Regions from separate parts of the Arthrobacter sp. TWP1-1 genome, predicted to be linked through region 1. Evidence: riboswitches for the same ligand, from Rfam matches in the RefSeq annotation. Region 1 holds a riboswitch; each other region holds the start of a gene.

Region 1 (7,898 bases):
GCATGGCGCCCGAATGGGCCAGCGCCGTCAGGCCGCTGGTACTCGTGTTCACCGCCGTCGCACTTTTGATCACCATTATTTTCAAGGCCGACGTCGATGCCCAGGGAGGTGCCTACGCCACCGGCGTGCTGGTGCTCATCACCTCGGCGGCGATCGCCGTCACGCTTTCTGCCAAGCGCAAGGGTGAGCGCGGCAAGACCATTGCCTTTGGCGCGGTCTCGTTGGCGTTCCTGTACACCACCGTGGCGAACTCGATCGAGCGGCCGGACGGGCTGAAGATCGCACTCATGTTTATTTTGGGCATTGTGGTGGTCAGCCTCCTTTCACGTATACGCCGCTCCTTCGAGCTGCGGGCTACGTACATCCGTATGGACGAGGCCGCGATGGGCTTCGTGGCCGCAGTGGATGAGGGCAACATCCGGATCATTTCCCACGACCCCAAGAAGCGCAGCGCTGCAGCGTACCGACGCAAGCTGACCCAGGCCACGCAGGTCAATGAGATGGGCGATCCGCGCTGCGTGCTGTTCATGGAGGTCATTGTGGATGACTCATCGGACTTTGAAACAGCCCTCGAGGTCCGCGGCATCACCCGGCACGGCTACAAAATTCTGGAGGTGCACAGCTCCAACGTGCCGAACACGATCGCCGCAGTACTGCTGCACATTCGCGACGCCACCGGCATGATCCCGCACATTTACTTCCGCTGGACCGAGGGCAACCCCATCAGCAACCTGCTCAAGTACCTGCTCATCGGCGAGGGCGAAATCGCTCCTGTCACAAGGGAAGTGCTGCGCGAGGCCGAACCCGAGCTCACCGAACGCCCCTGGGTTCACGTCGGCTAAGGCGCGATTGGCCCACGACGGCTACGAAAATGCGCCATGAGGTGCATTTTGGGAGTCGGACATGCCCGTCTCTGCGTTGAGTCGTCACGTAACGCCCTTTAGAACGTTTCTAAAGGGCGTTACGTGACGGGTCGACGAACGAAGGGCCGAGGCACGAGGTCAGGGAGGGCGTGGGGACTACCAGCGGTTGTGGACGTCCTCGGCCCACCCCAGAATGTTGGCCACCCGGATCCGTGCGCCTGCGCTGTCGGTGATCGCGCCGTCGTAATGGCCAAAGCACTGATGAGTTTGATTCCCCAGCACGCCGAGATTGATGGCGGAAACCTTGTCGTAAAACGGGGTGAACACCAGGTCCGCGCTGGCGCCGTGGATGTGCCACGGCGCCAGCCAGGCGGTAGTGCTGTAATCCCAGACAAGATTCTCACTGATCTTGTGCAGGCGCCCATCCACCAAGAGCGAGTTCTCGGTGGCGCCGGTGCCGTCGGTCCATTTGGAACCGAGCTGGATGCCAATGATGCGCCCGTCCGTGACCCCGGAACCGGCTCCCCAGTTCCAATGCATCGAGTAGGGCCAACGCCCGCGGCCGTGGTCCAGCACCGCCCACGATTCGCCCGTCGGAATCTCAATAGCGACGCCGTCAACCCACAATGATCCGCTGGCCGGCCGGGCAACATCCTTGACCGTGTACTGAAATTGACGCTCATTCCAGGGCACCACAACACCGAGCGATTCATGCCCGGCAGGCCGTTCCGCCACAACATCCAACCGCACCCGATCCGTCACGGCACGCAGCCGCGTCCCACCGGGCAACTCATCAAGGTCAATCCGCAGCTTCTTGGTCCTGGCCCGGGCCGGCCCGTCCCCCAACGACGGCGCAAGGGTGGCACTGCCGCCGAGCACGCCGGTCACGTTGGCGCCGATCGATTCGCCCGTGCTCCGATCCAGCACCCACAATTCATGCACGGCTGCGTAGTCAAGCGAGGAAACCGTCAAGGCAATGATGTGAGTTGGGGAGGTCACCGCCCAATACTCCCAGCGCTTGTTCCGCCCCCATCGCTGCCTGCCGCGACCAATGCCGGAGGTGTCGTGCAGCGGTGTACGGGTCCAGCCCACCGCTGCAGGATTGAGCCGGCCGTTGGGCAGAACCAGCGCAACGGGGGCCGTGATTTCGGTTTCCACCAGCATGCTCATGACGTCGTCCTCGGGGTGGGTTGACGGTCAGCTGGCGCCGGAGCCCGACGCGGCCGGAACGAGAATCCAGAGCGCTTCCACGGGATGAGGTGAACGGTTTTCCCAAGTGTGCGGCTCACGGCCAGGGAACGACAGCGTGTCCCCGGCTTTTAGGTCATAGGACTCCTGCGTCATGATTAGGGTCAGTTCTCCGCTAATGATGTGCAGCACGTCAACATCGCAGTCCACTGTGTACAGCTCGGATTCGCCGCGACCGTAGGGGTCAATCGTGGCACTGAGGACTTGCAACTGGCGTTCCGAACGGGACGTCAGGAGCCGTTCGACGATTCCCTCGCCGCCCAAGGAGATCTTCGGACCCTCTCCCCTGCGGCTCAAATGGGTTTCCGAAGCGGCAAACAAGTCACCGATGTTGATGGAAAGCACCTGGCACAGCGTGACGAGTGAGGCCACACTGGGCGATGTCAGGTCTCGCTCGACCCTGCTGAGAAAGCCTTTCGTCAGCCCGGTGGCGGCGGCCACTTGTTCAATCGTGAGCCGCTGGTCCTGACGGGCAGCGCGGATGCGCGATCCAATAGCCACCGGATCGGAGCTTGGTTCTACGGGCAATGCTTTCATGACGGCTCCTCTTCGTGCCCACATTTTCAAGCAGCGTATTGACTGTAACTACAATCACAGTTTAGCCTAATAGACAACAAATGTTGCTTAAAGGGCAATTCCCGTTAGATGGAACCCAACTTCCATATTTCTAGGGTAGATCCCATAACTTTCGCATACTGGAGCATCACATGGATTTAAACATCGGCATAGTTGTCTTGTATTTAGTGGCCATGTTGGCCTTTGGCTGGTGGGGTAAATCCCGTACCAAGAACAATAGCGACTTTCTGGTGGCCGGCCGTCGCCTCGGTCCGTTCCTGTACACCGGAACCATGGCAGCCGTGGTTCTTGGTGGCGCCTCCACCGTGGGCGGTGTGGGCCTTGGCTACAAGTTCGGCATCTCCGGCATGTGGCTAGTAGTGGCGATCGGCGTCGGCGTATTGCTGTTGAGCCTTTTGTTCGCACCCACCCTGCAGAAGCTGAAGATCTACACCGTTTCACAAATGCTCAGCTTGCGGTACGGCCGGGAAGCAACGAAGGCCTCCGGCATCGTGATGCTCGCGTACACGATCATGATTGCCGCAACCTCCACCGGCGCCTATGCAACCATCTTCGTTGTCTTGTTCGGTTGGGACCGCTGGCTCGCCATCGCCGTCGGCGGCGCGATCGTGCTGGTCTACTCCACCATCGGCGGAATGTGGTCCATTACGCTGGCCGATCAGGTCCAGTTCATCATCAAGACCGTCGGCATCTTCTTCCTCATGCTGCCTTTCACGCTCAACGCCGCCGGCGGTATGACCGGTATCAAGAGCCGATTGGAAGATAGCTTTTTCCAGTGGGACGGCATCGGCGTAGGCACCATCGTGACGTTCTTTGTGGTCTACACCTTGGGCATTCTCATTGGCCAAGATATCTGGCAGCGCGTGTTCACCGCTAAGACTCCCGCCGTGGCACGCTGGGGTGGCGCCACTGCCGGTATCTACTGCATCCTGTACGGTGTGGCCGGCGCCTTGATCGGTCTTGCCGCCCGAGTTGCCCTTCCCTCCATTGATGTTGCCGCCCTGGGCAAGGACGCGGTCTACGCCGAAGTTGCCACGAACATCCTGCCCATCGGCATCGGTGGCCTAGTGATGGCGGCTGCCGTCGCTGCCATGATGTCAACCGCATCCGGCGCCTTGATTGCCGCAGCAACCGTTGCCCGCAAGGACGTAGTCCCCTTCGTGGCCAGCTGGTTCGGCAAGACGATCGACAACTCCGATTCCTCCAATCCGGAGCATGACATCAAGGGCAACCGACTCTACATTCTGGTACTGGGCGTCTTGGTCGTGCTGATCTCCATCCTCGCCTCCGACGTTGTGTTCGCCCTGACGATCGCCTACGACATTCTTGTGGGCGGCCTGCTCGTGGCCATCATCGGTGGACTCGTTTGGAAGCGCGGCACTGGCCATGGCGCCGCTTGGTCCATGGCGGCCGGTTGCGCCGTAACCCTGGGCCTGCTGGTCCTGTACGGCTCGGGCGTGCTGCATAGCTTTGATCCGTTCAACGACGGCATCTACGCCAACGAGCCCATCTACTTTGGCCTCGCCGCTTCCTTGGTGGTTTATGTAGTGGTGTCACTGCTGAGCACACCCACCCCGGTCCACATCCGCAAGGCCTGGGATGACCGCCTCGCAGCGGCCGCCACGGATTCCAACCCCGATGAGGTTGCTGCAGAACTGCAGAAGTAAGCGCCTCACGTTCGGGTGGGGGCGGGTGACGTAATTTATTACGTCGCCCGCCCCCACGGTGCTTTAAAGCAGTAGCCTAGGAAACAGCTTCATGAGATGCGATGTCAAGCTCCGACTGGTCGCACACCAACCCCATGCTTCACGGGTGGTTCGGATGAGGAAGTGACCGGTGGAAAAGTTCCACGGTAAGAGCACGCAAAGGCATTCACCATGACTCTGACTTCTGTAGCCCCCGTAATCAAGCGCCAGGCCGCCCGCACCTCCGGTATTCCGGTGCTGCCTGGGGTGGACGTAAACCTTGGTGCCGTCACTTTCTTCACCCCCACCGGCCACCACGCTTACTTCTCGCCCGAGCCGGCGGAACTTGTCGCGGCGCTGGAGAAGGCAGTACGCCCGGCCTTGTGGATCCCCGAGATTGGCACCTTGGTTGTAACCGTGGCGCAAACCGGGGTGCGGGCCGGTCGCGGATTGGGCTTCCGGCTGTCCGCCTACTAGGCCTTTACAAACCGCGTACGACGCCGGGTGCCCGGCCCGGGCTGGCCCCTCGCCTTGGCGCTGGGCTGCTCCGGGAATCACCCAACTAGGCGACTGCCGTCGGCAGGCCTTCCTTAACAGTGGCGATTACGGCACCTTGAGCCACCTCGTCGCCCTCAGCAACCAGCCACGCCAACGTGCCGGAAACCGGGGTGTTGATCTCGGCGTCGAACTTGTTGACAGTAACCTCAGCAATCACTTGGTAAGCCGTCACCGCGCAACCGTCCGCCGCACGCCATTCCATAAGGACTCCGGGCTCGGCGGGATCACCCGACATCATCGGGAAGAGAATATCCATAACCCACCGCCCTTCGGGCCGGCTGTTCGACCCCGCAACGACAGCATATGCGAGTCCCGTCCCCTATGGAATGCGCAGTGCCAATGTTCAGCGGGAATGTACAGCGGGAACACCGGCCTACGAAATCGGATCAGTTCAGGAGCCGGCGGCAGCCTTCTTCTTCGCGAACGTGGCGGATGCACTCCACGCGGCGGCCAGCGCTGCGGCGGCGCTCGATGCCATCACCACCATGCCGGCGTTCCCCTTGACGAGTCCCGCGATGAACAATGCGGCCATGCAGACCAATCCCATGGCGAATCCCATCCACTGGTAACGGGTTCCGTTGTTGCGGGCGGCGGCGTTAGTAGTAGCATTCATGGCTGGCTCCTTGGGATGGAAAGCAGATAGTTTGATGCGATGCCACGACTCTACGCAAGTACTTTCCACATTGGCAAGTACTTTCTGAAGCTTGATGGAAGATTCCGGTGACCCGAAACTTTTTCGCGAGGACAACCGGCCGAAAAACCGCGAAAATCCGCGCTAAAGTGGAGGCTGACTTTGAGGAGCAAGACCCGTGGCAGAACGCATTCCCACCCCAGCCGAGATCAAGCGGTGGCGTCAGTACCTGGCCGACGAACGGGCCGAGGCTGCCGTGTACCGTGATTTGGCCAAACGCCGTGAGGGTGAAGAACAGGCGATCCTCCTATCCTTGGCCGATGCCGAAGGGCGCCATGAGCAACACTGGCTGACACTGCTGGGCAGCCATGCCGGTTCACCAGTCAGGGCCTCTCTGCGCAACCAGCTGCTGGGCTTGTTGGCTCGCCGTTTCGGTTCGGTCTTCGTGCTAGCCCTGGCCCAACGTTCAGAATCGCGTTCCCCCTATGCCACCGATGTCGATGCAACCGCAGCCATGGCCGCGGATGAATCCATCCACGAAGAAGTAGTTCGGGGCCTTGCCACCCGAGGCCGGATCCGCCTCTCAGGAACGTTCCGCGCCGCCGTCTTCGGCGCCAATGATGGCTTGGTCAGCAACCTTTCACTCGTCGTCGGCATGGCCGCTACCGGTGTTTCGAGCCAGGTTGTCCTCTTCAGTGGGATCGCCGGTTTATTGGCCGGAGCGTTGTCCATGGGTGCCGGCGAATTTGTCTCCGTCCGCTCACAACGCGAGCTATTGGACGCATCCCAGCCAACCCAGATCACCTTGACGGCCGCCAAGTCGTTGGACCTTGAGAACAACGAGCTGGTGCTGGTTTATTTGGCACGCGGCATGTCGCACGAAGCGGCCGAACACCGGGCAGCCGAGCGCATGGGACAGTTCACCTGCGACTGCGACCCCAGCCTGTCGCTGCGTCCGGAGAATTTTGAGTCCGCCAATGAGCATGAGACGCTCGGCACCGCGTGGGGCGCCGCGAGCTCAAGTTTTTGCTTCTTTGCCTCCGGCGCCATCATTCCCATCATTCCGTTCCTCTTTGGGATGACGGGAATTGGATCGCTGGTACTTTCCTGCGTTCTGGTGGGTCTGAGTCTCATGGGAACCGGCGCCATGGTGGGCCTACTTTCCGGCGCCTCCCCGATGTGGCGCGGACTGCGCCAGCTTGCCATCGGCATGGGTGCCGCCGCCGCGACCTACCTTCTTGGCCTCGCCTTCGGCGGCGTGATCGGCTGATAGCAGCACTGCCTCTCCCCCGATGCAACGCTCGCGCAGCTATGACAAGTTTTTGAGGAACGCTCGCGCAGTAAAGAGCAGGTTTTGACGAACGCTCGCGCAGTTACCTGCGCGAGCGTTGCTTGTTTTCGCCCCGCTACTGCGCGAGCGTTGCCTGTTTTAGCCCCACTACTGCGCGAGCGTTCCAAGGGATGGGGCGGCAATTCACTTGGCCAGAAGTTGGCATGCCTCCGCGACGGTGTCCACAACATGCACATGGGGTGCCATGGAACGCCCCACCGCCAATTTCCTGAGCAGGGGCAGGACCGGGACCTCTTCTTCCCAATAACGGCAGCCCACCAAAACCATGGGTACCACGGCACCTTCGGCCGCATAGTAGTTCTCGCAGGCGTCCTGAAAAATTTCTTGGACCGTTCCCGCTGCTCCGGGCAGGAACACGATTCCGCCCCGTGACCGGTCCAGCAGGACCGCCTCGCGCAGCGCGTTCGTGAAGTACTTCGCGACCTTCGTTGCGAAAATGTTGGGCGGTTCATGCCCGTAGAACCATGTGGGAATGCCCAGGGTTTGGGCACCGTCAGGATACTCAGCCACAACCTCAAATGCGGTCCTGGCCCACTCGGTCACCGAGGGGCGGAAGCCGGGGATGGCAGCCAAGGTGAGGAGGGCTCGATCCAGGGTCCCGGCGTCGTACGCGGAAAGGTAGGCACCCAAATTGGCGGCCTCCATCGCTCCGGGGCCACCGCCGGTAGCCACCAGGAAACCGGCCAAGGTGAGAGAGCGGCCGAGCTCCGCGGCCTGGGCATATTGAACACTGCCGCGCGGCGCATCGTGGCCACCCATGACACCCACCACCGGAGTTGGCACCGCGGTCAAAAGATCATCGAGAGCATCGGAAATGGCGTGGTCATGCATGGCGGTGGCGAGCGTGGCATGTAGCGACGGGGCACGGCCCGCTTGGAGACTCCACTGGTAAATACGGGCATCGGGGACGCCCTCGTACTCAGCGTCGTCGATACCTGCGAAGAGTTCGGCGCCGGTGTAAAGATGCCCACGGTAGGCGTTAAACG
Region 2 (7,898 bases), on a different contig from region 1:
ACGGCGGCGTCGTCAAAGTACGGGTCACCGTCCGCGTCCACCACGAAGCCGGACAACCCAACGACGGCGGCGTAATCCGACGGGCGGTGGCGCAGCAACGAGGTGGCCATGCACATGCCCTGGGAGAAGCCGAGCAGGCTCACGGATGTGTGGTTTGCGCGTACTTCCTCAAGCCAAAGCTCGACGACGGACGCTGCCTCGGTCACTGCCGGCACCGAGTAGCTCAGATCGCTGTTCAACGGGAACCAGGCGTAACCCGGCCCGGCTTGCAGCGGAGCCCGCACGGATGCGACCGTAAAACTTTCGGGAAGCTGTGCAGCCAGCGAGAACAGGTCCGCTTCATCGGCTCCATAACCGTGGAATATCACCAGCAGGGGCGTGCCGGGCCGTTCATTTTCAGGACGTGACCAAAGGACTGTGGGGGTTTCACTCATTCCCACATCTTTCCACGCGCGCGGCACGCATCAGAAAACGAGGTGGCCAAAATGGGTGGTTACCGGGCAGTATGGATAGGTGAATGATTCCTTGATACAACATCCTTGGACCCGCTACGTCGCCATGGGCGATTCATTTACCGAGGGAATCGGTGACACCGAAGCGAGCAGCCCGGGAGGGTATCGCGGCTGGGCAGACCGCGTTGCCGAACAACTCGGACGCGGCACCGAAGAGTTCAAATACGCCAATCTGGCCATCCGCGGGCGCCTCCTCGGACAGATTCTGGGCGAGCAGCTGGAACCGGCGCTTGACCTCAAGCCCGATCTCATTAGCATCTCTGCCGGCGGCAACGATCTCATCAGGCCCGGCTCGGACCCCGATGCCTTGGCCGAGCAGCTCGATCAAGCCGTGGGCAGGATGACTGCGGCGGGCGCCAACGTGCTGTTGCTCAATGGCCCCGACATCCGCGACACCCCCGTGCTGGGCATGGTCCGTGGGCGGATTGCCATCTATAACGAGAACCTGCGCACTATCGCCGCCAGACATGACGCGATTATTGGGGACATGTGGTCGCTACGCCAGCTGTCCGACACCCAAATGTGGGACGCAGACAGGTTGCACTTCTCACCACTGGGGCATCACACGATCGCCATCATGGTGCTCGAGGCCCTCAATGTGAGCCACACTCTTCTTCCAAGAGTGCCTGTTCTCATGCCGCCGCGCAGGTGGCAGGAAGCCAGGACGGAGGATCTGGTCTGGGCCCGGGAATTCCTGTTCCCCTGGGTGCTTCGCCGGCTGCGGCATCAGTCCTCCGGCGATGGGATCACAGCCAAACGTCCCACTCCCGGACCGGTGTTTGGACCCGAGGCGTAGTCCCTTCCGGAACAACGGATGTTTGCTGATATTCACGGCTAGGATGAGGATAGGCGCCTATCTAGGCACCCTACCTGGAAGAGGTGTGTTGTGCCGGTCATGATCGAGTCACTGGCGGTGGACAGCCTCGCCGCGTCTTCCTCCGGTTCGTTTAGCATCCAGCCTTATTTTGTCTTTGCCGTGATTGCCGTTGTGCTGATCAGCTCTTTTGTTAAAGCTTCGGCCCGTAAGAAGCGGGCAAACCGAACGAACCCGAACATGCCGGTGCACCCAACACAGGCCAACATGTCCGGACGCGCCGGTGTTGCCCATCAGCCAAACAGTGCCCCCTATGTTGGCACGCTGCTAAACGGCGTTCCGCTGGCTAACTACGATTCCTCCCACGGTCACCAAACCACGGGCTTCGCCAATGAGCGGATGCGGGCCGAGGCCGAACTCAAGCGCCAGCTTGATGCCTTGGACACTGCTCGCCGCAGCGGTCAGGTCACCGCCGAACAGTACGCCGTCCACCGCGAGGCAATCTTCAAGAACTTCTAGGGCGAAGCGGTAGTTGGGTCTCGACAAGCTCGACCACCGGGTGTCGGTAGTTGGGTCTCGACAAGCTCGACCACCGGCGATTAGCCGCTCCTTCGTTAAACCTTGAAGAAGGACTCCCGCAGGAACGCGCCCACCGTGGCCACCTCGGTGAGAAAGCCGTCGTGGCCAATCGGCGAATCGATCTGCCGTACGCTCACCTCGCCAGGAAGCGCGGCCGCCAGTTCGGCTGATTGCGTCGGGAAATACAGCCTGTCGCTGTTGACGGCAGCCACAACAAACTCGATGCCTTCCGTCACGGCCAGCGCGTCCTCAAGCGAGCCCCGTCCGCGGCTGACATCGTGGCTCATGAGCGCTTCAGAAATGGCGATGTAGCTGTTGGCATCAAATCTGCCCACCAGCTTGTGGGCCTGGTAGTCAAGGTAACTTTCCACCTGGTACCTGCCCGCAGTATTGGGTGCCATGCGCTCGTGACTGATGGCGCCGTCGTCGTCCTGGGCCTTGCGAGCAAAGCGAGAGTTCAACTCCGCCTCAGAGCGGTAGGTGATGTGGGCAATCCGCCGGGCGAGCCCCAAGCCTGCGGTGGGAGCTGCGCCGTCGTAGTAGTCCCCACCAGCAAAGTTCGGGTCCTGGCGGATGGCGAGCACCTGCGCCTGGGCGAAGGCGATCTGCTCAGCCGTGCTGGCCGCGCAGGACGCGACGACAGCACAGCGCTGCACACGATCGGGGTACGTTGCAGCCCACTCCAGCGCCCGGGCCCCACCCATTGAACCGCCAATGACGGCGTACCAGCTGGTGACTCCCAGTTGGTCGGCCAAGCGTGCCTCGGCGTGAACCGAGTCGCGGATGGTGACAAAGGGGAAACGTGATCCGTAAGGGCGCCCGTCCTCGGCAATGCTGGACGGGCCGGTGGAGCCATAGCAACCGCCCACCATGTTCGCGCTCACCACGAAATACTTGTCGGTGTCGATGACCTCGCCCGGGCCGACAAGCCCTTCCCACCAGCCGTCCGCCTCGGAGTCTCCACGGCTGACGTGGGTGCTGCCGGTGAGGGCATGCTGGATGAGGACGGCGTTGTCACCGGCCGCATTGAGGGTTCCCCAGCATTCAAAAGCTATGGTCACCGACGGGAGGGCTCCCCCGGCTTCCAGAGGCAGCGCACCGATGTGAACGGAGCGCAGTAGCCCCCCGCCCTGCCCGACAGCAGCTGACCAAAGGCTGCTGTCGGGCTTGGACGTACCTTCTTGAATCTCGGGCGGAAACACGTTTCGCTCCGATGCCGCGTGGATCACTTGAGTCACTTAGTTCGCAGCAGACTTAGCGGCGCGGAAGCCGGATTCAAGGTCGGCAATGATGTCGGCGATGTTTTCCAGTCCCACCGACAAGCGAACCAATCCGGGGCGAACACCGGCGGCCAACTGCTGCTCGGGTGTGAGCTGGGCGTGCGTGGTGGAGGACGGGTGGATAACCAGGGAGCGCACATCGCCGAGGTTGGCAACATGGGAATGCAGCTCCAACCCATCAACAAAGCGCTTGCCGGCCTCGGCACCGCCCTTGATGTCGAAGGCAACGACGGCGCCGGTGCCCTTGGGTCCGTACTTGCGGCCACGCTCGAACCACGGGCTGGAGGGGATGCCGGCGTAAGCCACAGCCTCCACGTTTTCGTTTCCCTCAAGCCAGGTGGCAACCTCGACGGCGTTGCTGACGTGACGCTCAACGCGCAGGCTCAAGGTTTCGATGCCCTGAGCGATGAGGAAAGCGTTGAACGGGGAAACGGCCGCACCGAGATCGCGCAGCAGCTGGACGCGGGCCTTCAGGATGTACGCCAGGTTCGCGCCCAAGGCGCTGCCGACACCAAGGTCGCGGGCAAAGACCAAACCGTTGTAGGTCTCGTCCGGGGTGTTGAAGCCGGGGAACTTCTCCGGGTTTGCGGCGAAATCGAACTTGCCGCCGTCGACGATCACACCGGCGATAGCGTTGCCATGGCCGCCGAGGTACTTGGTAGCGGAGTGAATGACAATGTCGGCGCCCCATTCCAGCGGACGGATCAGGTAAGGGGTGGCCAGGGTGTTATCCACCAGCAAGGGAACACCGGCCTCGTGGGCGATGGCGCTAATGCCTTCGATGTCCAGGACGTCCTGACGCGGGTTGGAGACCACTTCGCCGAAGAATGCCTTGGTGTTGGGGCGAACGGCTGCACGCCATTGATCCAAGTTGTCGGGATCCTCGACGAACGTGACCTCGATACCCAACTTCTTGAAGCTGTGCGCCAGCAGGTTGTAGGTGCCACCGTAAACACTGGGGCTGGAGACGATGTGATCGCCCACTTCAGCCACGTTCAACAGGGCAAAGGTGGTTGCGGCCTGGCCCGAGGCCAGCAGCAAAGCACCAACGCCACCTTCAAGGTTGGCTACCCGCTGCTCTACGGCGTCCGTGGTGGGGTTGCCGATACGGGTGTAGATCGGCTCCAGCTCGGCCAGCGCAAACCGTGCGGCTGCGCTCTCTGCTGACGGGAACACAAAGGACGTCGTCTGGAAGATCGGCAAGGCACGGGCGCCGGTGGCGGGGTCCGGCTGCTGGCCTGCGTGGATCTGACGGGTTTCAAATGACCAACCGTTACTCATGGTGGATTCCTTCACACTATGGGCCTGCAGCAAAACCCTCCAGTGCGAAATACACGGAAGGGCTTGTCGTCGATGGCCCGCGCTTGCACCGAAACCGGACGGTTCGGTGCCAGGTCGTCACCCGGGGCACCCCGCCGCGGAAGGAGGGTTGCCGGTCAGCAAGCCGGGGCTTTTTTGCTGACACTCATGACCTACATCCAGTGTGCGAGATGATGCCGCACCGCCGCAAGATTATGACGAATTTGTGACTAGTGACGAATATCTGCTTGAAATTCAGATGAAAGCGTGTGTGTCGATGAACTAATGACTGGTTTGTGACCTATTTGCCCAACCCAGCGCGGCGAAGCGCCTCGGCCATAGCTGTGTTGGCGGCGGAAGCGGCGGGAGCCTGCGCGGCGGGAACAGGACGAGCCTGGCGGTTCGCGCCCTGCGGCGCACCGCTGCGCTGGGTCCCACCGCGCGGCGAGGGCCGCCCGGACGTGCGGGAGCCGCCGTCGGGCTTGGAATTTGGCGCCCCTGAAGGCGCAGTTGCCTCATCGTCCAAACGCAGGGTGAGCGAGATGCGTTTGCGTTCGGGCTCAACCTCTAGCACCTTTACGCGCACCACCTGGCCGGATTTGACCACTGTTCGCGGGTCCGACACAAAGGAGTTGCTCATGGCGGAGACGTGGACCAACCCGTCCTGGTGCACGCCGATGTCGACGAACGCACCAAACGCGGCAACGTTGGAAACTGTGCCCTCGAGAATCATGCCCGGGCGCAGGTCGGTGATCTTTTCGATCCCGTCGGTGAAGGTGGCGGTTTCGAAGCGCGGACGGGGGTCGCGGCCCGGCTTTTGCAGCTCAGCGACGATGTCCTGCACGGTAGGCAGACCAAAATCACCCTCGACAAATTCGGCCGGATTCACGGACGCCACGGCACCAATTCCAGCGGAAATCTCGGTCGGTTTAGCGCCAACGGCGGCGAGGATTTTACGCGCCACACCATAGGCTTCGGGGTGCACGCTCGAGGCATCCAACGGCTCCGCTCCCCCGGTGATCCGTAGGAATCCGGCGCACTGCTCATAGGCTTTGGGGCCGAGACGGGCCACCTTGAGCAGTTCGCGACGCTTGTTGAAGGGCCCGTTTTCATTGCGATGCGCCACGATGTTTTCACTCAAAAGAGGGCCGACGCCAGCAACTCTCGCCAAGAGCGCGGGCGAGGCCGTATTGAGGTCCACACCCACGGCGTTCACACAGTCCTCGACGACGGCGCCCAGGGAACGTTCCAGCTTGGCCGGGGTGAGATCGTGCTGGTACTGGCCCACGCCGATGGACTTGGGATCGATCTTGACCAACTCGGCCAAGGGATCCTGCAGGCGACGCGCAATTGAGACGGCGCCACGCAGCGACACATCCATGCCGGGCAGTTCGGCGCTCGCTAGCGCGGACGCCGAATAGACGGACGCACCCGCCTCGGAGACCACGAGCTTGGTCACCTGTTTGCCGGGGTTCAGGCGCTTGAGCTCGGCGACAAGTTCGGCCGCCAACTTATCGGTTTCGCGGCTGGCCGTGCCGTTGCCAATGGCCACGAGCTCAACGTCATGCTTTTGGGCCAACGTCACGAGCGTTGCCAAGGCCTCATTCCACTTGCGGACTGGCGCGTGCGGATAGATGGTGTCGGTGGCGGCGACCTTGCCGGTTCCGTCCACTACGGCTACCTTGGTGCCGGTTCGCAGGCCCGGATCCAAACCTAGAGTTGCACGGTTTCCCGCCGGCGCCGCCAACAGAACATCACGCAGATTTGCCGCGAAGACCCGCACCGATTCTTCCTCGGCGCCTTGGAACAGGCGTACCCTCAGGTCCACGGAAAGTCGCGTCAGGATGCGGGTGCGCCAAGCGAGGCGGGCACTCGTCATGAGCCAGGTATCGGCGGCACGGCCGGATTCGCTGATTCCCAACGAGTGGGCAACGGCGCTTTCATATCCAGCCCGTGCCAGAGCCTGAGCGTCGGCGTCGCGAGTGTCGGCCTCGGCCAAATCAAGCGTCAGCACGCCTTCTTTCTCGCCACGCAGCAGGGCCAGAACGCGGTGGCTCGGCAGCGTGTGCGGTGGCTGGGAAAAATCAAAGTAGTCCTTGAACTTTTCACCTTCGCCAGCCTTGCCGGTTTTCACCGACGAGCGGAGCCGCCCCTTCTTCCAGAGGCGTTCGCGCAAATCACCAACGAGCGCGGCATCCTGGCCGGCCCGCTCAATCAGGATGGCCCGGGCGCCAGCCAGGGCATCATCGGCCGAGGCCACGCCGCGCCCTGCATCAACAAAGGAGTCCGCTTCAACAGCCGGAAACCGCGACGGGTCGGCCAACAAAGCGTCCAGCAACGGCTCCAGTCCGGCCTCGCGGGCCGTGTCAGCCTTGGTCTTGCGGGTGGACTTGTAGGGCAGATACAGATCCTCAAGTTCGGACTTGGTTGCGGCAGCTTCTACGGCGCGGCGCAACTCGGCCGTCAGCTTGCCCAAGCCATGAATGGTCTCCAGCACCACAATCCTGCGGGCCTCCAGATCACGCAAATAACGCAGGCGCTCCTCAAGGTCGCGGAGCTGGGCGTCATCCAATGTCCCGGTGGCTTCTTTCCTGTACCGGGCAATAAAGGGGACGCTGGCGCCGTCGTCCATCAGGGTAATTGCAGCGCGAACCTGCGCCGGGCGCACGCCCAGCTCGGCAGCAATGGCGGCGCAGATGCGCGACTCTTGGGCGGCAGGGGTGGGCAGGGACAGGGGTGCGGCTGGAGTATCGGTCACACCCCAATTCTGCCCCACTCGTCGCCGCGTCGCGTCCGCACGAGATAGCACGTCCTACGTGACTTAGGCAACACTAAGTCGAGAGCCCGATCACAAAGTGCCAAGATGAAGTTATGCGAATGGATCATGTTTCTTACGCCAGTGAATCAGATGGATTGGCTGCCACTACGGAGCGAATCGCGACCGCCCTTGGGGTCGATGCAGTGCGCGGCGGAGTACACCCGCGCTTCGGCACCCGCAATATGATTATTCCGCTCACCGATCACCATTACTTGGAGATTGTTGAGTGCCTCAACCACCCGGCGTCGGACAAGGCGCCGTTCGGCCAAGCCGTAAAAGCACGCTCTGCGGCTGGCGGCGGTTGGATGGGATGGTGTGTCGCCGTTGACGACCTCGCCCCGTTCGAGGAACGCCTCGGCCGCAGCGCCGTCCCCGGCAACCGCAAGTTCCCCGATGGCCAGGAATTGATCTGGCAGCAGATCGGGATCAAGGGTCTCATTGCTGACCCGCAGGTCCCCTACATGCTCAAGTGGGAGGGCGATCCGGCACTCCACCCCTCGCAGGCACGCGAATCCACAGTTCGTCTATCATCGCTAACCATCGCTGGCAGCGCCGAGCGCGTCACCGAATGGCTCGGCGAGCCCGTCGAGGCGCCG
Region 3 (7,898 bases), on a different contig from region 1:
TCACCGTGCGTGCTGCCTCTGGTTCCGGGCTATTTGGGCTACGTGAGCGGGCTCAGCGGCGCGGATCTGCAGGATCAGCGCCGCGGGCGCATGTTTGCTGGCATCGGGCTGTTTGTGCTGGGTTTCTCGGTGGTATTCATGCTCATTGGCGCCGTGTTTGGACAGCTCGGGGCCTGGCTCATGGGGCCCGACGCCGCCTGGGTCACCCAGGTGCTTGGCCTCGTGGTGATCTTCATGGGCATCGTATTCCTTGGCGGCATGAGCTGGTTCCAGGGCGAGGCCAAGATTCACGCGAAGCCGCCGGCTGGGCTGTGGGGTGCGCCGATCTTGGGCCTGACATTCGGCTTGGGATGGGCGCCATGCATCGGCCCAACCTTCAGCGCCGTGCAGTTGTTGGCTTTCTCCGATGGTCCCAACGCGGCCAAGGGCGCGTTCCTGACCTTTGTCTATTGCTTGGGACTGGGATTGCCGTTCCTGCTGATTGCCCTGGGGGCCCGCAAGGGGCTGGGTGCGCTGGCCTTTTTCAGGAAACACCGACGGGGGCTGCAGTACTTTGGCGGCGGCATGTTGATTGTTCTGGGATTGTTGATGGTGACCGGGTTGTGGGGCACGTGGATCAACGAATTACAGTTTTGGTTTGCGAATGAAGTGAGATTGCCAATCTAATGAAAGAGACAGTGGTGGAAGAACCCAAGAGCAAGGCGCCGAAACCCGCCGGTGGTGAGGTGGTGCTGCCGCAACTCGGGTTCTTCGGGATGGTTCGCTGGGCCTGGCGGCAGCTGACAAGCATGCGCACGGCCTTGTTCCTGTTGCTGTTGCTGGCCGTGGGTGCCGTGCCCGGCTCCCTGTTCCCGCAGCGTTCTTCGGCTCCGGCCGAGGTGACCCAGTACCTGAAGGACAACCCGGGCTCGGGTCCCATCATGGACTGGTTCAAGCTCTTCGACGTGTATTCCTCACCGTGGTTTGCCGCCATTTATCTGCTGCTGTTCACCTCCTTGATTGGCTGTGTCATTCCGCGCGCCAAGATTCATTGGAAGGCCATGCGTTCCGCGCCGCCGCGGACGCCCAAGCGGCTCTCCCGGTTGGCCGAATATGGCACCGTAACGATCCCCGCCGCGAACGCGATCGACGCCGAGACCGCCGTCAAAGACGCCGCAGCTGCGCTGAAGCAGCGTGGATACCGCGTGGACGTCCGGGACCTCGACACCGACCGGCCCTCGGTGGGTGCCGAGATCGGATTCCTGAAGGAAGTCGGCAATCTGCTCTTCCACACGGCCATGATCGGCGTCCTTGCGGCCATCGCCTACAGCGGACTCTTTGGCTACAGCGGCCAGCGGGTGCTCGTTGAGGGCGAAACGTTCGTCAACACCTTGAGCAGCTACGACACCTTCACCCCCGGCACCAACTTCTCGGATGACACCCTGGAACCGTATTCGGCGCAGCTGGAAAGATTGGTGGTCAAGTATGACAGGTCCACCGAGGCCCACTATGGGCAGCCGCTGGACTTCAACGCCACCCTGAAGGTCAAGGACGGCACGGATGCCGAAGCCGAGACGAAGACCCTGAAGGTCAATGAGCCTGTAGGGATTGGTGGAACCAACATCTACCTCGTGGGCAACGGCTATGCCCCGGTTGTCACGGTCAAGGATGGTGAAGGCAATGTCTCATTCCAAGGTCCCGTCATCACCATTCCCACCGACGGCGCCTACACCTCCCTCGTGGTCATCAAGGTTCCCGATGCAAAGCCGAACCAGCTTGGCTTTGTAGGATTCTTCCTGCCCACGGCGTTGGTCGATGAAAAGGGTGTGGCCTTCGGTTCCGATCCTGACCCGTTCAACCCGCAGCTCAACCTGAATGCCTACACGGGCGATCTTGGGCTCGACGGCGGTGTGCCGCGCAACGTCTACACACTTGACACCTCCACGCTCACCGAAATCAACTCACGTAACCTCGACGCCGGCGGTATTGTGTTGGCCCCGGGGCAGAGCTACGACCTTCCCGGCGACAACGGCAGCATCAGCTTTGACGGCATTAAGCGTTTTGCGGCCCTCGACATCCGCCATGACCCCGGACAGGTTTACGTCTTGGTGTTCGCGGTGCTGGCCTTGGCCGGTCTGATTGCCTCCTTGTTCTTCAACCGCCGCCGCGTGTGGGTTCGCACCGGTAACCACCCGGACGGGCGCACCATGGTGGAATTTGGCCTGCTGGCTCGTGGTGAGGACCACCGCCTGGCGGGCGAGTACATCGCCATCAACAAGGCCCTGCACAGCAAGTGGCTGGTGCCATTGGAGGATGCAGAGCAAAATGGTGAGCAGACCCCAGCAGTAACGGAAAATTCCGCACCCGGCGACACCCCCGCAACTAAGGATCAGTAATGCAAGATATCAATGAGGGCTTTGCCCAACTCAGCGAGCAGCTCATGCTGGTTGCCGGTATGGCGTACGCGGTGGCTTTCTGTGCCTACGTCTGGGACTTGTTCACCTTCAGCAAGGCCGCCAAGGCGGGCCTGGCAGGCCAGGAAACTTCAGCCCAGGCTGGCGTGCTCGCCGGAGTTGGGGCCCGCGGCGCAACGGGCCAAGGACTGGAAAGCGGGCCGCAGGATCGCGGCGTGCGCCCTAGCAGCAAAACCCATGCGGGCTCTGACGGAGTAACTGCCGGAGACTCTATGCTCTATGGCAAGGAACGCCGCGTCGTTGCCCGGGTTGCCGTGGCACTAACCGTCGTTGCCGCCGTCGTCCAGGGCTTTGCCGTGGTCTTCCGTGGGCTCGCCGCCGGTCGTGTGCCGTGGGGCAATATGTACGAATTCTGCACCACGGGCAGCTTTGCCGTGGCCATCGTGTTCCTGCTGGTTTTGACCCGCCGCGATCTGCGGTTCCTTGGCACCTTTGTTGTTGGCCTCATTCTGCTCATGGTCGTTGCAGCGTCGGTCGCATTCTGGACGCCGGTGGGCCATCTGGTACCCGCGCTGCAGAGCTACTGGCTGGTCATTCACGTCTCCATCGCCGTGCTGTCCTCGGCGTTCTTTACGCTGACGTTCGCCATGTCGGTGCTGCAGCTTTTCCAGTCCCGCCGTGAGGCTGCCATCGCTGCTGGCAAGAAGGACAAGGCTCTCGTCATGCGCCTTGTGCCGAACGCGCTGAGCCTTGAGAACCTGTCCTACCGCATCAACGGCATCGCGTTTGTTGGCTGGACCCTGACCCTGATGTTTGGTTCCATCTGGGCCGAAAAGGCGTGGGGTCGCTTCTGGGGTTGGGACACCAAGGAAGTGTGGACGTTTGTTATCTGGGTTGTTTACGCCGGCTACCTGCACGCCCGCGCGACGAAGGGCTGGACGGGTACCCGTGCCGCCTGGCTCTCGATTGTCGGCTACCTGTGCGTGGTCTTCAACTTCACCATTGTGAACATGTACTTCTCCGGCCTGCACTCCTATGCAGGTGTGGGCAGCTAACTACTGCCGTTGAGCTTGGACACAACAACGCCTCGAGATGCGATTCGCACCCGGGGCGTTGTTGTGTCTGGCGCCGGTTGCGAATCCCGGCGTGTTTGCGCCGCTACTTCATGCCGCCCTTGAGGATCCCGGGCTTCGTATAACCGCGGGCTAAAATGGCCAGCGCCAAAGCGGCCACCATCAGCCCAAAGTCACGTAGGGCGACATCGTAGAATCCGGAGTACGTCAACAAGTTCACGATGATGCCCGCGAGCCAGAACGCAACCACAAAAGCGGCGTACCGTGGCCGCAGGACCATGGAGGTGGCCGCGATGATCTCCACGATCCCGATAGCGAGCATGGTCCCGTGGGCGCTCAACGGCGAGATGTTGGCGACCCACGGGGCAAGATAGCCCTCCCAATTCGTGAGGACGTTGAAGAACTTATCCAGCCCCATGATGAGCGGGATCGCGATGAAACCGATCCACAGCAGCAGGAACGCACCGTAGGCCGGCTCGGCCTTGGCCCGCGCCAGTGCGTGGGACGTCCATCCGGTGGATGGGGCGGGGATTGAATGGGTTGCCATGACTCCTCCATCTAAAAACAGAACTTATGTTTTTAGACTGCGCCTCATTCGCCGCCTTGTCAACAACTGAATTCTCGGCCATCGACAGCCACCAAGATGGCGTTATTTCCCTAGAGCTGCGCCACCTGGCCGTTTTCCACGGACCAGCGCGTATCTAGGCGTACTGTTTCCAACAGTCGGCGGTCGTGGGTGACCAGCAGAAGTGTGCCCTCATAGCTTTCCAGGGCTTCTTCGAGCTGCTCGATCGCCGGCAGGTCAAGGTGGTTGGTTGGCTCATCGAGCACCAGTACGTTAACCCCGCGGGCCTGCAACAACGCTAACGACGCGCGGGTGCGTTCGCCGGGGGAGAGCGCACCAACGGGGCTGGTCACCTGATCGGCCTTGAGTCCGAATTTTGCCAACAAGGTGCGGACTTCCGCCTGGTTCATCTCCGGGACCAGCGTTTCAAAACCATCTCCCAGCGGGACATCTTCGGGGAACTGGCTGCGGGCCTGGTCGATCTCGCCGATGGCGACATTCGCACCCAGTGAGGCAACGCCGCTGTCCGGCGCCGTGCGGCCCAGCAACAGGCGCAACAGCGTGGACTTGCCCGCGCCGTTTGGGCCGGTGATGCCGATCCGTTCACCGGCGTTGACCTGCAGCGAGACGGGGCCCATCGTGAAGTCGCCCTGCTTGATCACGGCCGCATTCAACGTGGAGACCACCGTGCTGGAACGCGGGGCTGCGGCGATGCTGAACTGCAGCGCCCACTCCTTGCGCGGTTCCTCGACCTCGTCCAGGCGGGCAATGCGGGACTCCATCTGGCGTACCTTTTGGGCCTGCTTTTCGGAGGATTCGGAGCTTGCCTTGCGGCGGATCTTGTCGTTGTCCGGGGCCTTCTTCATGGCGTTGCGCACGCCCTGCGAACTCCACTCGCGCTGCGTCCGGGCGCGCCCCACGAGGTCGGCCTTCTTGTCGGCAAACTCATCATAGGCCTCGCGGGCGTGGCGCTTGGCGATGGCGCGCTCCTCCAGGAAGGAGTCGTAGCCGCCGTCGTACACGGCCACCTTGTTTTGTGCCAGATCCAGCTCCACCACGGACGTGATGGTGCGGGCAAGGAACTCGCGGTCATGCGAGACCAGGACAACGCCGCCGCGCAACCCCTTCACGAATTCCTCGAGCCGCGCCAACCCGGCCAGGTCAAGATCGTTGGTTGGCTCGTCAAGAAGGACGACGTCGAAGCGGCTCAGCAGGAGGGCGGCCAAGGCCACGCGGGCGGCCTGCCCACCGGAAAGTCCTGTCATGGTGGCGTCAGGGCCAACGTCGAGGCCCAGCTCGGCCAGGGTTGCCGGAATGCGATCATCGAGATCTGCGGCACCGCAGGCTAGCCAGTGGTCCAGGGCTGCTGCGTAGCGGTCGTCGTCTTCGGACTTGCCGGACCCCAGGGCCTCCGCAGAGCTTTCCATGGCGAGCGTGGCTTCGGTGCAACCTGTGCGTCGACCAATATAAGCGGCAACAGATTCGCCTTCAATCCGCTCGTGCTCCTGCGGTAGCCAGCCCACGAAAGCATCGGATGGGGCAGTGCTCACGGTGCCGCCCTGAGGTGTGGCCGCGCCGGCCAGCAGGCTCAACAGGGTCGACTTGCCTGCACCGTTGGCGCCTACCACCCCGATCACATCACCAGGGGCCACTGTGAAGGAGAGGTTACTGAAAAGGGTGCGGTGTGCGTGGCCTCCGGAGAGGTCCTTCGCGACAAGGGTTGCGCTCATGATTCCATCTTAAGTTGCTTCAGTGTGTCCACCTGACGGGCGTGGCATGGGTCTCGCCGGGAGAGCGCGGGCGCATCCCGGTGGGCCTTCCCGCCGCAGAACCTTGTGCTCCCCTGTTCCTCACGTTGAGCCGTCACATAACGCCCTTATAGAACGATCTAAACGGCGTTATCTGACGGCTCAACGGGTCTACAGGGTGCATTTGTGGGAGGCGGGCGCATTTTGGTGGGGGCAGGCAGCTGGGAGGTGGCGGCCACTCGGGGCGGGGAGTGCCCGGCGTCGTGCATGGGAAATGTTGCTGCAGATGACGGCAGGCTTGAAGCCGGGCGCCAGCCACGGGCAAACTAATGAGCAGAATCAAGAGTTTCGACCATGCGGCCCTGGCCGGTCGAACGGCAACCCTCGCAACCATAGTGGGGTGCCCCAGGTGACGATTCGACGCTCTCGGCACTTGCCGCGGGCGTAAGTATGGCGCGGTGCTCGGCACTCGCCTTCACACGAAGGAAAAAATCATGTCTGAAACAACCACACTGATCAACGACGCCGCAGTACGCTCAACCCGCCTGGGCGAAGCCGGTGCGGCTTGGGGCCAGCGGATCGGGGCCAGCCCTGACAATGCGAAATTGACGTACAAGGTGGCCGGCGTGGGCGTTGGTTCGGTGGCCACACGCATCAGCTCCGGCAAGCACCAATTCACGGTGGACGAGCCCGCCGCGTTGGCCGGTGACGACACCGCTGCCAGTCCCGTTGAGTACGCCCTGGGTGCGGTCATCTCTTGCCAGGTGGTTGTCTACCGCCTGTACGCCGAGCAGTTGGGCATCCAGGTGGACGACATCACCATCAACGCCGAGGGCGATCTGGACGTTCGCGGATTGTTCGGCATCGATGAAACCATCCGCCCCGGGTTCACCGACATCCGGCTGGCCGTCAACATCACCGGCCCGGAATCGCAGGAACGTTATGACGAGCTGGCCCGTACGGTGGAGGCGCGTTGCCCCGTCCAGGACCTGTTCAGCAACGCCACTCCGTTCACCACCGTCATCACCAAGGTCTAAGCGGGTTGCATTGGCTGGTGCGTGATCGAGGAATAAGCAAAGGGAATCGAACGTACCGGCCATCGCCTGATTTGCGCGCCTAGGCGGCCGCGGTGAGCTCGCCGCGGCCGGCAAGGTGTGCGTCCAACTCAGACTCCAGACCTGCCGTGTCGTAGGAGCCCGTGAAGATCGGTGTGCCCGGTTCGAAGGCAGTTCCGTTGGTGAGGAGACCGGCGTCGACCGCGTCAAAACCCAGTCGCTCAACAAACTCCAGAACCATGGCGCGGGTTTCATCGTAGTCTGCGGCAACCGCCAGCGCACGCCTGTCCGCCGCGCCGGCAGGGCGGGCGTCGAGCTCCAGTTCGTGATAGCCAATGTGGTTCAGCGACTTCGCCATATGGGCTTCGGGGATGTGCGTCAAGACCATTTCAGAGCTCGACGACGCATCCTCCAATTCGGGCATATCTCCGTTGGTGTCGTGCCAGAAGTTCATGGTGTCAAGCACATGCTTGCCAGCCAGTGCTGCAGGGTCGAGGGTGCGGAACTTGTGCAGGGGAACCGATAGGACCACAAGATCGGCCTGCGCCATCGCCTCCTCGGCCGTGACGGCCGTGGCGCCCGGGGCCATGACGGAGATGATCAGGTCAATCTTTTTGGGGTCCCCGGAGGCTGCGATCAGTACACGGTATCCGGCCTTCAATGCCTGCCGAGCAACGCCCGTGCCGACCTTCCCGGCTCCGAGAATGCCAATAGTTTTCGTGCTCATGCGCGTGATTCCTTGCTGGTGCTCGTCTTAAGTTCCGCATCGATCAGCGGTTTGACCTCGGTGCCGAAAAGTTCAATGGACTTCAAAACATCCTTTTGCGGGACGGATGCGATGTCCATTTCCAGGATGTGACGGTCGTGGCCCATATGTTGGTGCGTGAGCAGAATCTTCTCCGCCACCTGTTCCGGGGTGCCGGCATAAATGGCGCCTGCGGGTGCAGTCTGCATGTTGTAGCTGATCCGGTTGGGCTGTGAGAAGCCGCGCTCGCGGGAAATGCCGTCCATGAGGTGGCGCCAATACGGGTAAAAGGTTTCCGTGGCGCCGTTCTTGGCAACAA
Region 4 (7,898 bases), on a different contig from region 1:
AGCCGTCAAGGTGTTCCTTGATTTCGCCTAGGTCCTCGCGGGACAGGGCACCGTCAAGGTATTCGTAAATTCGCCCGATGCGTTGATCATCGCAATCGCCCAGGCTCTGGCAGTCGCCCATGGTCATTTCTCCGTTTCAGTCATGTGGTTGGCTTCTTTGATGTATCCGCGATCCACGGCGTAGTCAGCCAACATGTCACGCAATAGTTTTCGACCCCGGTGCAACCGTGACATCACGGTCCCAATGGGGGTGTTCATAATTTCTGATATTTCCTTGTACGCAAAACCCTCGACGTCGGCGAAGTAAACCGCCAGCCGGAATTCCTCCGGGATGGCCTGCAACGCGCTCTTCACATCCGAGTCAGGTAGGTGGTCCAAGGCATCCGCCTCGGCCGACCGCAACCCACTCGAGGTATGCGATTCCGCCCTAGCCAGCTGCCAATCCTCAATGGAATCGGCGTTGGACTGCAGGGGCTCTCGCTGACGTTTGCGGTACAGATTGATGTACGTGTTCGTCAGGATCCGGTACAGCCACGCTTTCAGGTTTGTCCCAGGCTTGTACTGGTGGAATGCCGAAAAGGCCTTGGTGTAGGCCTCCTGAACGAGGTCTTCGGCATCGCTGGGATTGCGGGCCATGCGCATGGCCGCTGAATACAGTTGGTCCACGTACACCATGGCATCGCGTTCGAAGCGCACACGCCTTGCCTCGGCGGACTCGTTGGCAACGTCAACATCTGCCACATCGGTGACAGCTGCAACTTCAGGCACGGTATCTGCTGAGGTGGCAGTTTGCTCAGGCTCGGAAATGTTCATCACTGTTGAGTCTATGCTCAGACTCAGCTTCAGGGGTGCTGCTGGGGGTGCCGCGTGACTTAGTGTCTGCATTGCCGCCTTCCTTCGCCTTAGTGCTTCAGGCTTCGCCTCAGTGATGTTGACATCGCAACGGGTGTTGCGCGCCGGGCCCTTCCAAGAGCCACCGCTATCCTTCTCAACTGTGTTGCACCCCCGGATATTCCGCGAACTCCGCGTGACCCCGGCAGACGTGGGAGACTTGTACACAGCATGAGCCTCCCGCGAGGCGGCCCCGGCCGTGTTTTGGGAGGCTGACCGCACCACTAAGGAGGCTTCCTTGTCCATTGTTCGCGCACTCGCCCGCCCCATGCTGGCGTCCTCGTTCATTTTCGCCGGTGTTGACCGCCTGCGCCACGCCGATGCAACCGCAGCGCAGTTGGCGCCGGTCTTGCGTCCGCTCAGCGCGGCCCTGCCCGTGAACGCCAGTGAGAAAACCCTTGCTCGCGTACTTGCCGGCGCGCAGTTGGGCGCTGGCTTGATGCTGGCCGCCGGAAAGTTTTCCCGGCCCGCCGCCGTCGTACTAGCGCTGACGGCCGGACTGTCCACGGTGGTGGAATACCGCAGCGCGGACACCACCACCAAGGAATCCCGGGCGCATCGCCGCAATCAGTTGACGAAGAACATTGGCCTTATTGGTGGCGCGCTGCTGGCCAGCGTTGACACCGCAGGGCGCCCCGGCTTGGCTTGGCGCACCGAAAAACTGATCGCCAGCGGCAAAAAAACGGCCGCGATTCAGCTGAAGAACGCGGACAAGTCGGTCCGCTCGCTTGCCCACGACGTGACAGGACAGTAATACCCCATGACCACCGCCCTTTGGCCCGCACCATTTTCGGCAACACCCTTGGATGCCACCGTCACCATTCCGGCCTCCAAATCGCTGACCAATAGGTATCTGGTACTCGCGGCACTTGCCGACGGCGAATCACGCCTACGCGCGCCGCTGCAATCCCGCGACTCTGATCTGATGATCGGCGCGCTGCGGGCCATGGGCGCCACCATCACCGAGGTCGCCGGCGGCGGAGACGTCCCGGACCTCGTGGTCACACCGATCCCGGCCGGATTCTCCGCGCCCGAGGATGGAACCATCACGGTTGATTGCGGTCTGGCCGGGACGGTCATGCGCTTTGTCCCGCCGTTGGCTGCTCTGGTTTCCGGAGCCGTAAGGTTCGACGGCGATCCCGGAGCTTTGGTGCGCCCCATGGCTCCCATCGTGGCTGGGCTGGAAGGGCTTGGCGTGCGGGTCGAGGACGGTGAGGACGGGTTCTTGCCGTTCACGGTACATGGCACCGGTGCCGTTGCTGGCGGTCATGTAAAGATCGACGCCGGGAGTTCCTCACAGTTCATCTCGGCACTTCTGCTCGTAGCTTCCCGCTTCACGGATGGTTTGCATCTGGAGCACACGGGCGAATCCGTGCCCAGCGTTGACCACATTTCCATGACGGTGGAAATCCTGCGTTCCGTCGGTGTGGTGGTCGATGACTCCACTCCCAAGCATTGGCTTGTGCAGCCGGGACCCGTCGCGGCCTTTGATGTTTTGCTTGAGCAGGACCTCTCCAATGCTGGCCCGTTCCTTGCCGCCGCGCTAGCTACCCGCGGTACGGTTCGCATCCCCAACTGGCCCATTAACACTACGCAGGTTGGCGATAAGTGGCGTGAAATTCTGCCGCAATTTGGTGCAACCGTCACCTTGGAGGACGGCACCTTGACCGTGACCGGCGGTGCCGAGATTCTCGGTGTCGATCTCTCAGACACCTCCGAGCTTGCACCGTCCGCTGCTGCCATCTGCGCCCTGGCCTCAACGCCGTCGCGGCTGAGGGGCATCGCCCACCTGCGCGGCCATGAGACTGACCGCCTAGCCGCCCTTGTCGCGGAGATCAACGCCTTGGGCGGTGACGCCGAGGAAACTGAGGACGGACTCATCATCAATCCCGCTCCGCTGCGCGGCGGCGTCTTCCACAGCTACCATGACCACCGCATGGCCACGGCAGGCGCCATCATCGGCCTGGCCGTGCCCGGCGTCGAGGTTGAAAACATCGCCACGACGTCCAAGACCATGCCTAACTTCCCCGCCATGTGGGCAGCCATGGTTTCTCAAACGGCCGGGGCATAAGACTATGGCACAGGATTACAGCAACTGGGACGAATCAAATGTCCGCGTCAGGGCCAACAAGAAGGGCAGCCGGCCGCGCACCAAGGACCGGCCCGCCTACGAGGAAGCCGTCATTGGCCGCATTGTCACTGTTGACCGCGGGCGCTACACAGCCATCGTCGATGAGAATGAGCCCACCGAACGCACACTGATCGCCGCCAGGGCCAGGGAACTGCGGCGCAATCCTGTCGTGGCCGGTGACTTTGTGGCCCTGGTGGGCGATATCACAGGCAAGCCGGACACCCTGGCACGGTTGGTGCGGATCGAGGAACGCCGGACGCTTCTGCGTCGCAGCGCCGATGACACCGATCCCATTGAGCGGGCGGTGGTGGCCAATGCCGATCAGCTGGTCATCGTGGTGGCCGCCGCCAACCCCGAGCCCCGCACCGGCTTCATCGACAGGGCTCTTGTGGCTGCTTACGACGCCGGCATTGCGCCGTTGCTGTTGATCACCAAGACAGACATCAAGGATCCAGCGGAGTTGCTGGCCAACTACGAGCACCTGGACATGACGGTCATCATCAGCCGGACGGCCGCCGACGGCGCATCCGGCATTGACGCCCGCAGCGACGACGGCGATTCCGCCGTCCTAGCCGGTGGCGCCGTGGAGCAGCTGCACGGCTACCTCAACGGCAAGGTCAGCGTCCTGGTTGGTCACTCCGGCGTGGGAAAGTCCACCATGGTGAACGCCCTGACGGGTTCCCAGCGGGCCACCGGCGGCGTCAACGCCGTCACGGGCCGCGGGCGCCACACTTCCTCATCCGCGCTGGCCCTGCGCATCGAAGACGGAAAGCCCGGATCCTGGATCATCGATACTCCCGGCATCCGTTCCTTCGGCCTGGCCCACGTGAACCCGGACAGGATCCTGCAGGCCTTCCCCGATCTGCAGCCTGGCACCGACGATTGCGAACGCGGCTGCAAGCATGACACTGCCGCCGTCAATTGCGGACTGGACCCGTATGTGGCCGATGGTCACGCAGGCCCATCGGGCCCGGCCCGCCTCGCCTCGCTGCGCCGCCTCTTTGGCACCAGCGATCGGACCGAAGGCCGTGCTGCGGAAAAGGAACTCGGCATCATCGACTAGTCCCCACCGGCGCCCTAACCTCGTTCCTCGGCCAGGGAACCCTGCCGGCGTGGGCCCAACCAGAATCGTCGCCGGAAAAATGCCGGTCCGGCTGCTCCGCCGCGTCAGCTCGCAGTATTGTCCCAAATACCGATACGGTGAAAGTATGACGACCGCTCCCCAGACGTATAACGACGACCTCCGCCTGGCCCACGTGCTGGCTGACAGCGTGGATTCCCTGACCATGTCCCGTTTCAAGGCACTGGACCTGACGGTTGAGACCAAGCCTGACCTGACGCCTGTCACGGATGCAGACAAAGCCGCCGAGGAGTCCATCCGCAGCCAGCTGGCCCGGGTCCGCCCGCGCGATGCCGTGCTGGGCGAGGAGTTTGGCAGTAGTGGACACGGCGCTCGTCGTTGGATCATCGACCCGATCGATGGCACGAAGAACTTTGTGCGCGGGGTACCTGTCTGGGCCACGCTGATCGCCTTGGTCGACGAGGGGCGCCCCGTAGTTGGTCTTGTCAGCGCTCCCGCTTTGGGCAAGCGCTGGTGGGCTGCCGAGGGCACAGGTGCCTACATGGGCAAGTCGCTAGCTGCAGCCACCCGCATTCGCGTCTCCAACGTGGGCGAACTCAAGGACGCCTCCCTGTCCTACTCCTCCCTGACCGGGTGGAAGGAACGCGGCAACCGTGACGAGTTCATCTCCCTCACAGACGATGTCTGGCGTACCCGCGCGTACGGCGACTTCTGGTCCTACTGCATGGTCGCCGAGGGCGCCGTGGACATCGCCTGCGAGCCCGAGCTCAACCTCTACGACATGGCCGCACTCGTCCCCATCATCACCGAGGCTGGTGGCCGCTTCACCTCCCTCGAGGGCGCCGACGGCCCCTTCGGCGGTAACGCCCTGGCCACCAATTCCATCCTCCACACCGAGGTTCTCCGACGTCTGAATCCCAAGTGGGACGACCTTCTCGCCTAAGCGCAAGAGATAGCACGAGTGAGTTAAGAACGACGGCGGCCTCCCGCCGTCGTTCTTTTTTGCCCGTCTTCCGCCGGGCTCACCTTGGCGCGACAACATGACGTAACAAATGCGAGTCGTGCAAACTTGGGCTAATCTTTTGGGCATAGGTCACGAGTGCCAGCGCTAAACCCCGGTTTGCTGGCCGGCAACCCTCCTTTCGCGGCGGGGTGCCCCGGGTGACGACCTGGCCAGGCCGGAACGGTCATGGCAAGCGCGGACTTCTGGGCACCCCAAAGGTCCAAGGTTTCAAAGGAATTACTCATGAGCCATGCCCTGTTGGAAAAACCATCCCTTGCCGATTCACCCCTCCTGGCCGTTGTTGGCCAGGACCTTGCCGCCCCGCTGATCCAGGGCGGGCACGTGCGGTATGCCAACCTGGATTATGCTGCGTCCGCCCCCGCCGTCGAGGAGGTTGCCGCCCACCTGAACGAGGTCCTGCCGTTCTACGCAAGTGTGCACCGCGGCGCCGGATTCGCTTCCCAGGTCAGCACCTCGGTGTACGAGAACGCGCGCACCATCGTCGCTGATTTTGTCGGTGCCCGCGCGGACGACACTGTCATCTTCACGCGCAACACCACCGATTCCTTGAACCTCCTCGCGGGCTGCGTGGAGAGCATCTTGAAGTCTCGTGGATACGCCGAGGGTCGCTCCAACGTCCACGGCGAGGTGCTCTATCTGGACATTGAGCACCATGCAAACCTGCTTCCCTGGCAGGGATTGCCACATCGCTCCGTGATTGCTGCGTCCTCTATCGAGTCGACGCTGGCCCGGGTCGAGACCCAATTGCGTGCGGGCAACGTCCTGCTGCTGGCCGTCACGGGCGCTTCCAATGTCACTGGTGAAGTCCTGCCCGTTGCGGAACTGGCCACCCTGGCGCACCGCTACGGCGCCCGGATCGTGGTGGATGCAGCTCAGCTGGCCCCGCACCGGAGGATCGACCTGACGGCCACAGGCATTGACTATGTGGCATTTTCCGGCCACAAGTTGTACGCACCCTTCGGCGCTGGCGTTCTGGTGGGCCGTTCGGACTGGCTTGATTCCGGTGCACCTCACCTGGCCGGCGGTGGCGCCGTGAAGGAGGTGCGGCTCGAATCGACCAGCTGGACGGACGGCCCTGCCCGCCACGAGGGCGGCTCCCCCAACGTGCTTGGCGCCGCAACCCTGGCGAAGGCAGCCTCCATCTTGACCGCCTTGGACGCTGACGACTGGCACAACCATGAGCAGCTGCTCCGCCAACACCTCATCAACGGTTTTGAAAAGATCGAAGGCGTCACGGTCCACACCTTGTTCACGGACGCAGACACCCACCCGGAATGCGGGAGCATCGGGGTCGTGAATTTCTCGGTCACCGGCTACGACTCGGGGCTTGTGGCCGCTTATCTTTCGGCCGAACACGGCGTAGGCGTGCGCGACGGCAAGTTCTGCGCCCACCCCCTTTTGAACCGTTTGGGCCTCCCGTCCGGATCGCTGCGGGCCAGCTTTGGTGTTGGCTCCCGGCTGGAGGATGCGCAGCGCCTGATCGACGGCGTTGCGGCTCTCCTGCGTGACGGGCTGGGTTGGGATTACGTGGTCGACGCCGGCCGCTGGGTTCCAGCGAACGATGACCGTGTGTATCCCGCGTGGGCACCCAACACCCCGGGCACGGCAGGCGCCGCTCCCTGCAACACCTAACCCCTTCCGACGCCGCATCACTTTCCGGCCTGTTTTACCCGACGCCGCATCACCTTTCGGGAGGAGTGGGCCCGGCTCCGGGGTAAAGTTGAACGGCACAAACCACACAACTTTTCAGGAGCGTAGATGGCAGGCACCGGCGGACCGGTCTTTGACGCGGAACGGCGCAAGCACATGGCCGCGGCATTCCTGGAAGGCGGCGATCACTACCACAAGGTCCGTCCAAGCTACCCGGATGAGTCCCTGAGCTGGCTGATCGAAAAGGCGAACGGTCCCATCCACGACGCACTCGACGTGGGCGCCGGCACCGGCAAATACACGCAGTTGCTGGCCGAGCACGATTGGAGCTTGACGGCGGTCGACCCATCGGCCGATATGCTGGCCCAGCTGGCAGCCGAACTCCCCCATGTCACAACCATTGTCGGGACAGCGGAGCACCTGGAGCTCCCCGATGCGAGCACTGATCTAGTGGTCGTGGCCCAAGCCTGGCATTGGTGCGATCCGCTGGCCGCGAGTACGGAAATCGCTCGGGTACTCCGAAGCAAAGGCACCCTGGGCCTGATCTGGAACCAGCTCGACGTCGGCATCCCTTGGGTTCACCGATTGGCCCGGATCATGCACGCCGGCGACGTCCACAAACCTGATTTTCGCCCCGCCGTTGGCCCGGAGTTCTCACTGGCCGAGCCCCTTGACACACCGTGGAACCAGGCCATGACGCCCGAGGACATCATGGAGCTGACAAAGTCCCGCAGCTACTACCTCAAAGCCACAGAAAAGGTCCGTGAGAAAGTCATGAGCAATCTGCGCTGGTACCTATTTGAGCACCTGGGCCACACGCCCGGCGAAATACTCGAGCTGCCCTACGTGGCCCAAACCTGGCGGGCCGCCACGTTGTAAGCACGCGGGGCGGGGCTAACGGGTAGGCTTGAGAGCGTGAAACATTCTGCAAATTCCTCCAGCATCGAAGACTACGTCAAGGTCATTTATGCCTACACGGAGTGGCAGGACAAACCCATAACCTCCAGCGCGCTGGCAACCAGGTTGGGTGTCGCGAACTCCTCGGTCTCGGAGATGGTTCGCAAGCTCAAGGACCAGGGCCTGGTTGATCACGAGCCCTACAGCCCCATCCACCTGACCGC

Evidence for each region. Region 1 has a riboswitch for S-adenosylmethionine ahead of ACP7B9_RS17130 (hypothetical protein). Riboswitches for the same ligand answer to the same signal wherever they lie in the genome.
Region 2: another riboswitch for S-adenosylmethionine. It lies ahead of ACP7B9_RS10935 (bifunctional o-acetylhomoserine/o-acetylserine sulfhydrylase); the one in region 1 lies ahead of ACP7B9_RS17130 (hypothetical protein).
Region 3: another riboswitch for S-adenosylmethionine. It lies ahead of ACP7B9_RS09630 (OsmC family protein); the one in region 1 lies ahead of ACP7B9_RS17130 (hypothetical protein).
Region 4: another riboswitch for S-adenosylmethionine. It lies ahead of ACP7B9_RS08640 (aminotransferase class V-fold PLP-dependent enzyme); the one in region 1 lies ahead of ACP7B9_RS17130 (hypothetical protein).

Annotation. Positions count from the first base shown of each region.
Region 1 is NZ_JAFCXC010000013.1:58,201-66,098, reverse strand. Features, by position in the region: gene ACP7B9_RS17150 (amino acid transporter) at 1-842, shown strand, start outside; gene ACP7B9_RS17145 (DUF2804 domain-containing protein) at 1,020-2,033, opposite strand; gene ACP7B9_RS17140 (helix-turn-helix domain-containing protein) at 2,061-2,648, opposite strand; gene ACP7B9_RS17135 (sodium:solute symporter) at 2,819-4,354, shown strand; SAM riboswitch class IV at 4,442-4,552, shown strand; gene ACP7B9_RS17130 (hypothetical protein) at 4,565-4,849, shown strand; gene ACP7B9_RS17125 (biotin/lipoyl-containing protein) at 4,935-5,186, opposite strand; gene ACP7B9_RS17120 (hypothetical protein) at 5,322-5,543, opposite strand; gene ACP7B9_RS17115 (VIT1/CCC1 transporter family protein) at 5,740-6,831, shown strand; gene ACP7B9_RS17110 (LOG family protein) at 7,036-7,898, opposite strand, start outside.
Region 2 is NZ_JAFCXC010000005.1:106,636-114,533, reverse strand. Features, by position in the region: gene ACP7B9_RS10955 (alpha/beta hydrolase) at 1-434, opposite strand, end outside; gene ACP7B9_RS10950 (SGNH/GDSL hydrolase family protein) at 559-1,308, shown strand; gene ACP7B9_RS10945 (hypothetical protein) at 1,408-1,845, shown strand; gene metX (homoserine O-acetyltransferase MetX) at 1,941-3,023, opposite strand; gene ACP7B9_RS10935 (bifunctional o-acetylhomoserine/o-acetylserine sulfhydrylase) at 3,144-4,481, opposite strand; SAM riboswitch class IV at 4,541-4,658, opposite strand; gene ACP7B9_RS10930 (Tex family protein) at 4,786-7,242, opposite strand; gene ACP7B9_RS10925 (VOC family protein) at 7,356-7,898, shown strand, end outside.
Region 3 is NZ_JAFCXC010000004.1:191,366-199,263, reverse strand. Features, by position in the region: gene ACP7B9_RS09655 (cytochrome c biogenesis CcdA family protein) at 1-666, shown strand, start outside; gene resB (cytochrome c biogenesis protein ResB) at 666-2,375, shown strand; gene ccsB (c-type cytochrome biogenesis protein CcsB) at 2,375-3,448, shown strand; gene ACP7B9_RS09640 (hypothetical protein) at 3,552-4,013, opposite strand; gene ACP7B9_RS09635 (ABC-F family ATP-binding cassette domain-containing protein) at 4,124-5,761, opposite strand; SAM riboswitch class IV at 6,117-6,236, shown strand; gene ACP7B9_RS09630 (OsmC family protein) at 6,274-6,816, shown strand; gene ACP7B9_RS09625 (NADPH-dependent F420 reductase) at 6,896-7,561, opposite strand; gene ACP7B9_RS09620 (LLM class flavin-dependent oxidoreductase) at 7,558-7,898, opposite strand, start outside.
Region 4 is NZ_JAFCXC010000003.1:481,956-489,853, forward strand. Features, by position in the region: gene rsrA (mycothiol system anti-sigma-R factor) at 1-121, opposite strand, end outside; gene ACP7B9_RS08615 (sigma-70 family RNA polymerase sigma factor) at 124-813, opposite strand; gene ACP7B9_RS08620 (DoxX family protein) at 1,130-1,645, shown strand; gene aroA (3-phosphoshikimate 1-carboxyvinyltransferase) at 1,652-2,962, shown strand; gene rsgA (ribosome small subunit-dependent GTPase A) at 2,967-4,085, shown strand; gene hisN (histidinol-phosphatase) at 4,231-5,046, shown strand; SAM riboswitch class IV at 5,195-5,308, shown strand; gene ACP7B9_RS08640 (aminotransferase class V-fold PLP-dependent enzyme) at 5,350-6,759, shown strand; gene ACP7B9_RS08645 (class I SAM-dependent methyltransferase) at 6,886-7,656, shown strand; gene ACP7B9_RS08650 (metal-dependent transcriptional regulator) at 7,693-7,898, shown strand, end outside.